2 regions of the Pantoea sp. SM3640 genome follow, and region 1 is predicted to be linked to the other one. Evidence: predicted binding sites of a transcription regulator. Region 1 holds the regulator's gene; the other holds the start of a gene.

Region 1 (4,467 bases):
GTCGTATTGGCGTGACCAAGCAGGATAACATCGTGGAGATGGCCTCGCTGGAATCCTGTATTCGCGACGACCTGAACGAGAACGCGCCACGTGCCATGGCCGTGCTGGACCCGCTGAAAGTGGTGATTGAAAATCTGCCAGCAGGCCATAACGAAATCATCACTATGCCAAATCATCCGGGTAAACCGGAGATGGGCACGCGTGAAGTGCCGTTCAGCCGTGAGATCTGGATCGACCGTGCCGATTTCCGCGAAGAGGCGAACAAGCAATATAAGCGTCTGGTGCTGGGCAAAGAAGTCCGCCTGCGTAATGCCTATGTGATTCGTGCTGAGCGCGTCGCTAAAGATGAAGCGGGCAACATCACCTGCATCTACTGCACCAGCGACACAGATACGCTGAGCAAAGATCCTGCCGATGGCCGTAAGGTCAAAGGGGTGATTCACTGGGTGTCTGCGGATCACGCGCAGCCAGCAGAGTTCCGTCTGTATGATCGTCTGTTCAGTGTGCCAAATCCGGGCGCGGCAGAGGACTTCCTGGCGGTAATCAATCCTGAGTCACTGGCGATCAAACAGGGCTTTGTGGAACCGGGCCTGCGCGATGCAGAACCGACCACTCCATTCCAGTTTGAACGTGAAGGTTATTTCTGTGCCGACAGCGTTTACTCTAAACCGTCGCAGCTGGTGTTTAACCGCACCGTCGGTCTTCGTGATACCTGGGCGAAAACCGGCGAATAAATTTTTTTGAGGCTGACCTCATAAAATGACAAAAGGGCGATTTATCGCCCTTTTTTGTTGCCCCGATTTTAATCATTGCCGACGATTATTCTGACCTAACCGCAACCGATTAAATGCCGCATTGTGAGAGAAATCTGAGTTTAAAAAAATTAATCAATTTCCGGATGTGAATTATCCGCTTTCAGGTAGGCTATGCGCTCTCAGAGGTTGCAAAGCGGGTTACAGAAGGAAAAAAAATGACAGTTCTCGCCCAGGAAGCCAGAAACAGTGTGGTCGTTTTACATCAGCTCATTGAACGTATTTTTAACCAGCCTGCCGGATCTGATGACAGTTTTGAGCTGCTGATGTCCTATTTCCATCCTGAATTCCGCATGGTCACTCCAAAGGGCAGAGAGTGCAATCTGAACGAGGTCGAGGAACTCTTCAGGCAGTTGCAGGGACAGCGCGAAGGGATGCGTATTGCCACCTGCGAGCACGTCATCCTTTCTCATCATGAGAAAGAGATCACCGTGCAGTATCGCGAAATGCAGATGATGAATGGCAATAATCAGAGCCGTATTTCGCTGGCGATACTGGACTGCAGCAGCTCCATTCCACGCTGGCGCTATCTGCAGGAGACGCTGGTCGCCTGATATCACAGCCCAGGACAGACGAAAAAAAACCGGTGAATTCACCGGTTTTTTTATTTCAGTTCGCGTTACTGGTCGTGCAGGGTTTCATCTTCCCGGCAATCGCCCAGCGTACAGTGTCCATAGAGATAGAGGCTGTGGTTGGTCAGCTTGATGCCATGACGGGTGGCGATTTCGCGCTGACGCGTTTCGATCGACTCATCGCTGAACTCAATAACTTTGCCGCAATCCAGGCAGATCAGATGATCGTGGTGATGCTGCTGCGTCAGTTCAAAGACAGATTTGCCGCCTTCAAAGTTATGACGGGTCACGATACCAGCGTCATCAAACTGGTTCAGAACACGGTAAACGGTAGCCAGGCCAATCTCTTCGCCGATGTCGATCAGGCGTTTGTACAAATCTTCCGCACTGACGTGATGGCACTCAGGTTCCTGAAGCACTTCCAGAATTTTCAGTCTGGGCAGCGTCACTTTCAGGCCAGCCTTCTTTAATGCGGTGTTGTTGTCAGTCATGCGGATTTTGTCCTGTCACTATATTCACTTTTGTGGCTTGTCGCCTTGAATGTCGATCTGCGCTCATTCTCATTTGCGTCTCATTATAGAACTGAAGCGATGAAATGAAAACCAGAGGGCGTGCCTGAATCATCACGGGCTGTGGGGGATAGGTCACCGGGCCGGGGAGGATTCTGGCAGATGTCTGTTGGTACATCGCTTAGTCTTGCCGCCTGAGAAATAAGCGGAAGATCGATGCGGGTATTCTACAGATTAAACGGAGAAAGTTAAAAAAATGTGGCTATTATTTCTATAGGAATTTCCATTGCCTCAATGTGAGCTGGCGCTCACATTGAGTCGGGCAGGATCAGGCTTCGAGGATATCTTTCAGCTGCAGTTCATCAGAAATCTGCTTAACCCACTGCTCTACGCGCTGGTTAGTCAGTTCAGGCTGGCGATCTTCATCAATGGCCAGACCCAGGAAGTGGGTATCATCGGCCAGACCTTTTGAGGCTTCGAAGTGGTAACCTTCGGTTGGCCAGTGTCCGACAATCACGGCACCGTGCGGCTCAATGATGTCACGGATTGTGCCCATCGCATCACAGAAGTACTCCGCGTAATCTTCCTGATCGCCGCAGCCAAACAGCGCAACCAGCTTGCCGTTGAAATCGATCTCTTCCAGCGTCGGGAAAAAGTCATCCCAGTCGCACTGCGCTTCACCGTAGTACCAGGTCGGAATGCCCAGCAGCAGGATATCAAACGCTTCCAGATCTTCTTTTGTGCTTTTCGCGATGTCATGCACTTCTGCAACGTCTGTACCCAGCTGTTTCTGGATCATTTTTGCAATGTTTTCGGTATTGCCGGTATCGCTGCCAAAGAAGATGCCTACAAGTGCCATGAGTAAAATAACCTCTTAAATCCTGATAATGAGATGTGTGCCGCAGCACATTTCAGCGAATAATAGCAGACGAGAGAAAACCGGTGAACGGTTAAAGCCCCGACATTTGCTCCTGCGTGCGATTTGCCCGCATTAATCCAGTTTGAGCTGTGCCAGCAGCATCTGTTCAATCAGCTCGCTGCGGCTGAGATTGCGCTGCTCTGCCAGCGTGTTGAGCGCATCGACGGCTTCACTGTTCATTTTCAGTTCGACACGACGAAGTCCGCGTCCTTTGTCACGTTTGAGTTGATTGCGCTTGTTGATGCGCAGCTGTTCATCACGCGAAAGCGGACTGGTTTTGGGGCGACCAGGGCGGCGCTCATCAGCAAAGAGATCGAGCGTCGTGCGGTCAGTCTGTTCTTTTGCCATGGCTTAGTAAAACTGAATGGGGGCGGGCGCCAGTCACTCACCGCGCAGATTATAAATTATTGGCTATTGCCGCAGCAAAACGGACGCGCGGCAAAATTTTAGCGCGCCATCATACTTCACGCTTACTCCGGACGCCAATCCTAAACCTTTGCCGCCATCTATTTGCTTTTAAAGCGCAAAAAAGCGACGGACACTGCGCAAAACGGCATCGGGTTTCTCTGCATGAACCCAGTGTCCCGCGCCTCCAATGACATGTGCCTGCGCGGCCGGGAACTGCTGCAACAGCGCATCGCGGTAGCGGTTGTCCAGATAGCTGGAGTCGCCTCCGCGAATAAACAGTGCCGGATGATCCCATGCCGGAACGGGCTGCCAGCCCGAAATCGTGGTGTAGTTATCCCACAGCACCGGGACGTTGAAGCGCCACTCGCCCGCCTGAAATGACTTCAGCAGGAACTGAATCACCCCTTCTTCATCGATAAGCGTACGCATAATCTTCGCCGCCTCACTGCGTGACGAGACGCCTGCGTCGGTTACAGCACGAATACCGGCAAAAATCTCATCATGGCGGCGGGTCTGGTAGTCGACCGGAGCGATGTCAATCATCACCAGCCGCTCGATGCGGTCCGGCACCAGCGCGCTCATGGTCATGGCGATCTTCCCGCCCATTGAGTGACCGATCACCGCGACGCGTTCAATGCCGTGCGCATCCAGCGTATCGACCATGTCCTGCGCCATTACAGCGTAGTTCATCTCGTCAGATCGTGGTGAGAGTCCGTGGTTGCGGACATCAACCTGCAGCAGAGGCCCGGCATCTTTGAGCCCACGCGCCAGCACGCCAAGGTTATCCAGACTGCCAAACAGGCCGTGGATAAGCACGACAGGTAAGGAATCAGCAGGGGATTGTTCAGTTTGCAAACGGGCGTTCAAAATCATAGCAAAGTTCTTAAGTTTGAGACCTGTGCTTAGGTTATCATGGTTTCACCTTTTCAGGCGCGCCGGTTCCGGCGGCATTAGGACATATTCTGACTTTTGCCCGTAAACCGTTTGATTGCTAACAACCCGCCTGAATTTAACTTTATAATCCTGATGTTAGAACCCGCACATCCTTTGAATTGCCTGACTATACTCAGAGCTTTTCAGGAAACAGGTGGTTCTGTCATGAGAAAGAACCGTACGGAATAAGATGAAAACGATCGAAGTTGACGAAGAGCTCTACCGTTATATTGCCAGCCACACGCAACACATTGGTGAAAGCGCATCCGACATTCTGCGTCGTATGCTGAAGTTCACTGCCGGTCAGACTGCAC
Region 2 (4,467 bases), 680 kb from region 1:
ATAGCTGACCTGATGTCCTGCCACAGTCAGATCGCGCTGAAACTGCTCGTTTGCCGCCAGAATCAGTCGTTCGCGCCGTCCCGCCTCCAGATAAAAGCGCCGGGAGGGCGCCTGCAGCAAACCCTGCTGTAACTGCTGCGGCAGCCAGCCATTCGGGTCGCCGCGCGCGGGCCACCAGAACGAACCGGAAAGACTGACGGCACCCGCAAAGGTTTCCGGCCAGGTCAGGGTGGCGTAAGCGGCAGAAAGGCCGCCAAAACTCTGTCCGGCCACCAGCGTACTGTCGGCCCGGAACGGTGCCCACTGCTGAATTTGTGGTAACAGCTCATGCTGAATCGCCAGCCAGAAATCGGGATTACAGGTCAGTTCACGCGTGCGGTGTTCGCGGTCAATGATGTCGATCATGACATAGACCGCAGGAGGCAGTTCGCCTGCCTCAGTGAGTTCCTGAAGCGGACCGGCAACCGGCATGCTGTGCGCCCAGAACTGACCATCCAGCAGCAGTGCCAGCGGACGATCGGCAGCGTCTGCCTCGCCGGTGACATAAAGCCAGACCTGACGTTGATTGCCCAGCCGCTGGCTGCGCCACAGATGCTGCTGCAGCGGAAGAGTGGCGGCGCGACCTTCATCAACTGCACGCCAGACCTGCTGCTCAGGCGCAAGCGGCAGATGCAGCGGTGAGACGCTCATGCCGCGCCCGGCCGACCAGTTCCGCAGCGGATTGAGCGGATCGCTTTGTGCGTGCCGGAATTTCTGACCCCACCACTGGCGCAGCGCCTGCATATCAGTCTGCCCGGTAAACGTCTCTGTCTGGTTGTCAGGGATCAGGCAGTAACTGCCGCGCCAGTCAGCGGGCAGGGTGGTTTGCCACCACCAGACATCGGTATCAGGAACAGGTGTTAAGGAAGAAGGTGAGGCTGTGTGATGATGATCGGTTACACCGGTAATGTTGATCCAGACGCGCCGGGTATCAGAGTGCAGCGGATCACCCTGCGGATCACGCCAGAAAAAAGTGACCTGACAGGTCCCCTTTTCAGCGGGTTCAATCAGGGGAATGCCCTGTTGCTGCTGATGATGCCACCAGCGTTCGCTGCCGGTCTCTTCGTTTAACCACGCCATTCGCGCCATGATTCAATCACACTTGCTTAGGGTCATGCATGTTACAGATAATAGTATTGATAATTATTTGCATTTGCAATAGGGTGTTTCCGCTCGACAGGGAGCGCGCGCATTCTCTCTGTCGCATCGGATTTCAGACGGACGTAACGCGTTTCTGAAGCAGGTGTGGCGGGAGGGTTAATGCGTTGCAGGCAAGGTTATGACCTTTTTACCGGTACGCCGGCAGTGGCATGCTCGCTGGCACTCCAGGAACAGAAAAATGAAAAAGTTATCCCGGCTTTCGTTAGCCATTATGATTGAACTGGGTTTTACTGCCTCTCTCATTTCTGCTGGCGCAGTGGCTGCCCAAGCCCACAGCGACCCGGCGATCAACAACACGTCAGATACGATCCACGACGGCACCATGACGGTCACCGCCGCTGAGCAGACGCTGCAGGCACCTGGCGTATCGACGATTACCGCCGACGAAATAAAAAAACATCCCCCTGCGCGCGACGTTGCCGAAATTATCCGCACCATGCCGGGTGTCAACCTGACCGGTAACTCCACCAGCGGCCAGCGCGGAAACAACCGTCAGATCGATATCCGTGGCATGGGGCCGGAAAACACCCTGATTCTGATCGATGGGCTGCCGGTAACCAGCCGTAATTCCGTGCGGCTTGGCTGGCGTGGCGAGCGCGACACACGCGGCGACACGAACTGGGTACCGCCAGAGATCATTGACCGCATTGACGTCATCCGCGGTCCGGCAGCGGCCCGTTACGGCAATGGTGCGGCGGGCGGTGTAGTTAATATCATCACAAAAAAAGAGATGGATAATCAGTGGCACGGCTCGTGGAGCGCCTATTACAACGTGCCGCAACACAAGGAGGAGGGCGCGACGCGGCGTACCAACTTCAGTCTTGAAGGACCGCTGGGCGATGATGTCAGTTTCCGGCTCTATGGCGGTCTGGCAAAAACGCAGGCCGACGCTTACGACATTAATGAAGGTCACGCCGCTGACCGCACCGGCAGTTATGCAGGATCCTACCCGTCGGGCCGGGAAGGTTCAGTCAATAAAGATATTCATGGCCTGCTGCGCTGGGCGTTTGCACCAATGCAGGCGCTGGAAGTGGGGGCCGGTTACAGCCGGCAGGGCAACCTCTATGCTGGCGACACCCAGAACACCAATACCAACGCGCTTGTGAAAAGCAAATATGGTGACGAGACCAACCGGCTCTATCGGCAGAACTTTTCGGTTAAGTGGACCGGCGCCTGGGATAATGGCCTCAGCACCAATACCTATGCGCAGTATGAAAACACCCGTAACTCGCGCCTGAATGAAGGGCTGGCGGGCGGCACTGAAGGTATCTTTTCCAACAGCAACTTCAACACCATCCAGCTGGATGATGTGTTGCTGCACAGCGAGATCAGCGTGCCGTTTGAGTGGCTGGTGAATCAGACCGCAACCTTTGGCACGGAATGGAATCAGCAGCGGATGAAGGATCCGTCCTCGACGACGCAGGCCGCCAGCTACGGTTCGATTCCCGGTATCGCCTCCACCGGACGCTCTCCCTATTCGCAGGCGGAGATCTTCTCACTATTTGCGGAAGACAATATTGAGCTGACCGACAGCACCATGCTGACGCCAGGCATGCGCTTCGATCACCATTCGATTGTCGGCGATAACTGGAGCCCGTCGCTCAACCTCTCACAGGGATTAGGCGATGAGGTCACCCTGAAAATGGGCATTGCACGCGCTTATAAAGCGCCGAGCCTCTACCAGACCAACCCGAACTATCTGCTTTACAGCAATGGTCAGGGCTGCGCGGCCAGTGCCGGTGCCTGTTATCTGATGGGTAATGATGACCTGAAAGCGGAAAACAGCATCAATAAAGAGATTGGACTTGAATGGAAGCGCGACGGCTATCAGGCGGGTCTGACCTGGTTCCGCAACGACTATCGCAACAAGATTGAGGCAGGCACGGCTCCCACCGGCACGGCGTCTAACGGCAAAACCGATATCTACAAATGGGAAAATGTGCCCAAAGCGGTGGTTGAGGGGCTGGAAGGTACGGTTAACGTCCCGTTCTCCGACAGCGTAACGTGGAACAACAACTTCACGTATATGCTGCAAAGCAAAAATAAAGAGACCGGTGATCGCCTGTCAATTATTCCGGCGTATACGCTCAATTCGACGCTGAGCTGGCAGGCGACGCAGGATCTCTCCCTCCAGACAACCCTGACCTGGTACGGTAAACAGGTGCCGAAGAAGTATGACTATAAGGGTAAGGCCGTCACCGGCAGCGCGACCGATCAGGTCAGCCCCTATTCGGTGGTGGGGATGAGCGGCACCTATGATGTTAATCAGTATGCCAGCCTCACGGTCGGTATCGACAACCTGTTCGACAAGCGTCATTTCCGTCAGGGCAATGCGCAAACCACCGGCAATGCCACCACCGGCGCTTACCTCTACGGCGCGGGAGCCAATACCTTTAACGAATCGGGCCGCACATTTTATATGAGCGTGAACACCCGCTTCTGATCGGTTCAGCCATAAAAAAACGCAGCAGGGTGATCGCCCGCTGCGTTTTTTATCTCTGCTTTATCAGTTGTTCTGATTGATATCGCGGTAGAGTCGGCTTTCAAAACGTACCAGTGGAATACGACGGGCACGTTGATCTTCCGGCGGCACCGCATAACCGGAAAGGAACTGAACAAAGGCGACACGGGCACCACTGGAGGTGGTAATAAAGCCCGCCAGATTATAGACGCCCTGCAGTGAACCGGTTTTCGCCGAGACCTTGCCATCCAGTCCCGCCTCATGCAGCCCGCCGCGATACTGTAGCGTGCCGTCATAGCCCGCCAGCGGCAGCATCGAAATATAATCCAGCGTGTTGTCATTCTTCGCAATGAACTGCAACACCTGCATCATGGTTTGCGGCGAAATCAGATCGTGGCGCGACAGACCGGAACCATCGACCTGAATGCTGTTGCCCATATCCACATTGGCTTTGGCTTTCAGGATCCGGCGGACAGCATCCTGTCCGGCGCGGAATGTACCGGGCACGTTGAAGTAGTGATGACCAATGGTGCGGAAGACCGTGTCGGCTATCATGTTGTCTGACTTCTTCAGCATGGTGTGCAGCAGCGTATGCAGCGGCGCAGACTGGGTCGATGCCAGTACGGTACCTGGCTCCGTGACCTGCGTCTGGCGTACCAGATGGCCACTGTAGTCGATCTCTGATGACCGCAGCTCTGCCTTAAGGATTTCACCCGCCCACGCCGCGCCATCCTGCACCGCAAAGGCCAGCGGCAGCGGTTCGGCACGCTGGCGCATACAGCCTGTCAGGGTGTAGCGGTTCAGCT

Evidence for each region. Region 1 encodes Fur, which represses iron uptake genes when iron is present. Its sites were predicted from a motif close to ATAATAATGAGAACNACTATCAA; they were not measured.
Region 2: fes (enterochelin esterase) is a predicted target of Fur. The motif match lies at 1,170-1,192, and genes of this name have one in related genera.

What each region holds. Positions count from the first base shown of each region.
Region 1 is NZ_CP064872.1:2,728,980-2,733,446, reverse strand. It holds gene glnS (glutamine--tRNA ligase) at 1-734, shown strand, start outside; gene IV493_RS12730 (hypothetical protein) at 971-1,366, shown strand; gene fur (ferric iron uptake transcriptional regulator) at 1,432-1,875, opposite strand; gene fldA (flavodoxin FldA) at 2,222-2,752, opposite strand; gene ybfE (LexA regulated protein) at 2,885-3,160, opposite strand; gene ybfF (esterase) at 3,329-4,093, opposite strand; gene seqA (replication initiation negative regulator SeqA) at 4,344-4,467, shown strand, end outside.
Region 2 is NZ_CP064872.1:3,409,135-3,413,601, reverse strand. It holds gene fes (enterochelin esterase) at 1-1,128, opposite strand, end outside; gene IV493_RS15860 (TonB-dependent siderophore receptor) at 1,379-3,643, shown strand; gene dacB (serine-type D-Ala-D-Ala carboxypeptidase) at 3,707-4,467, opposite strand, start outside.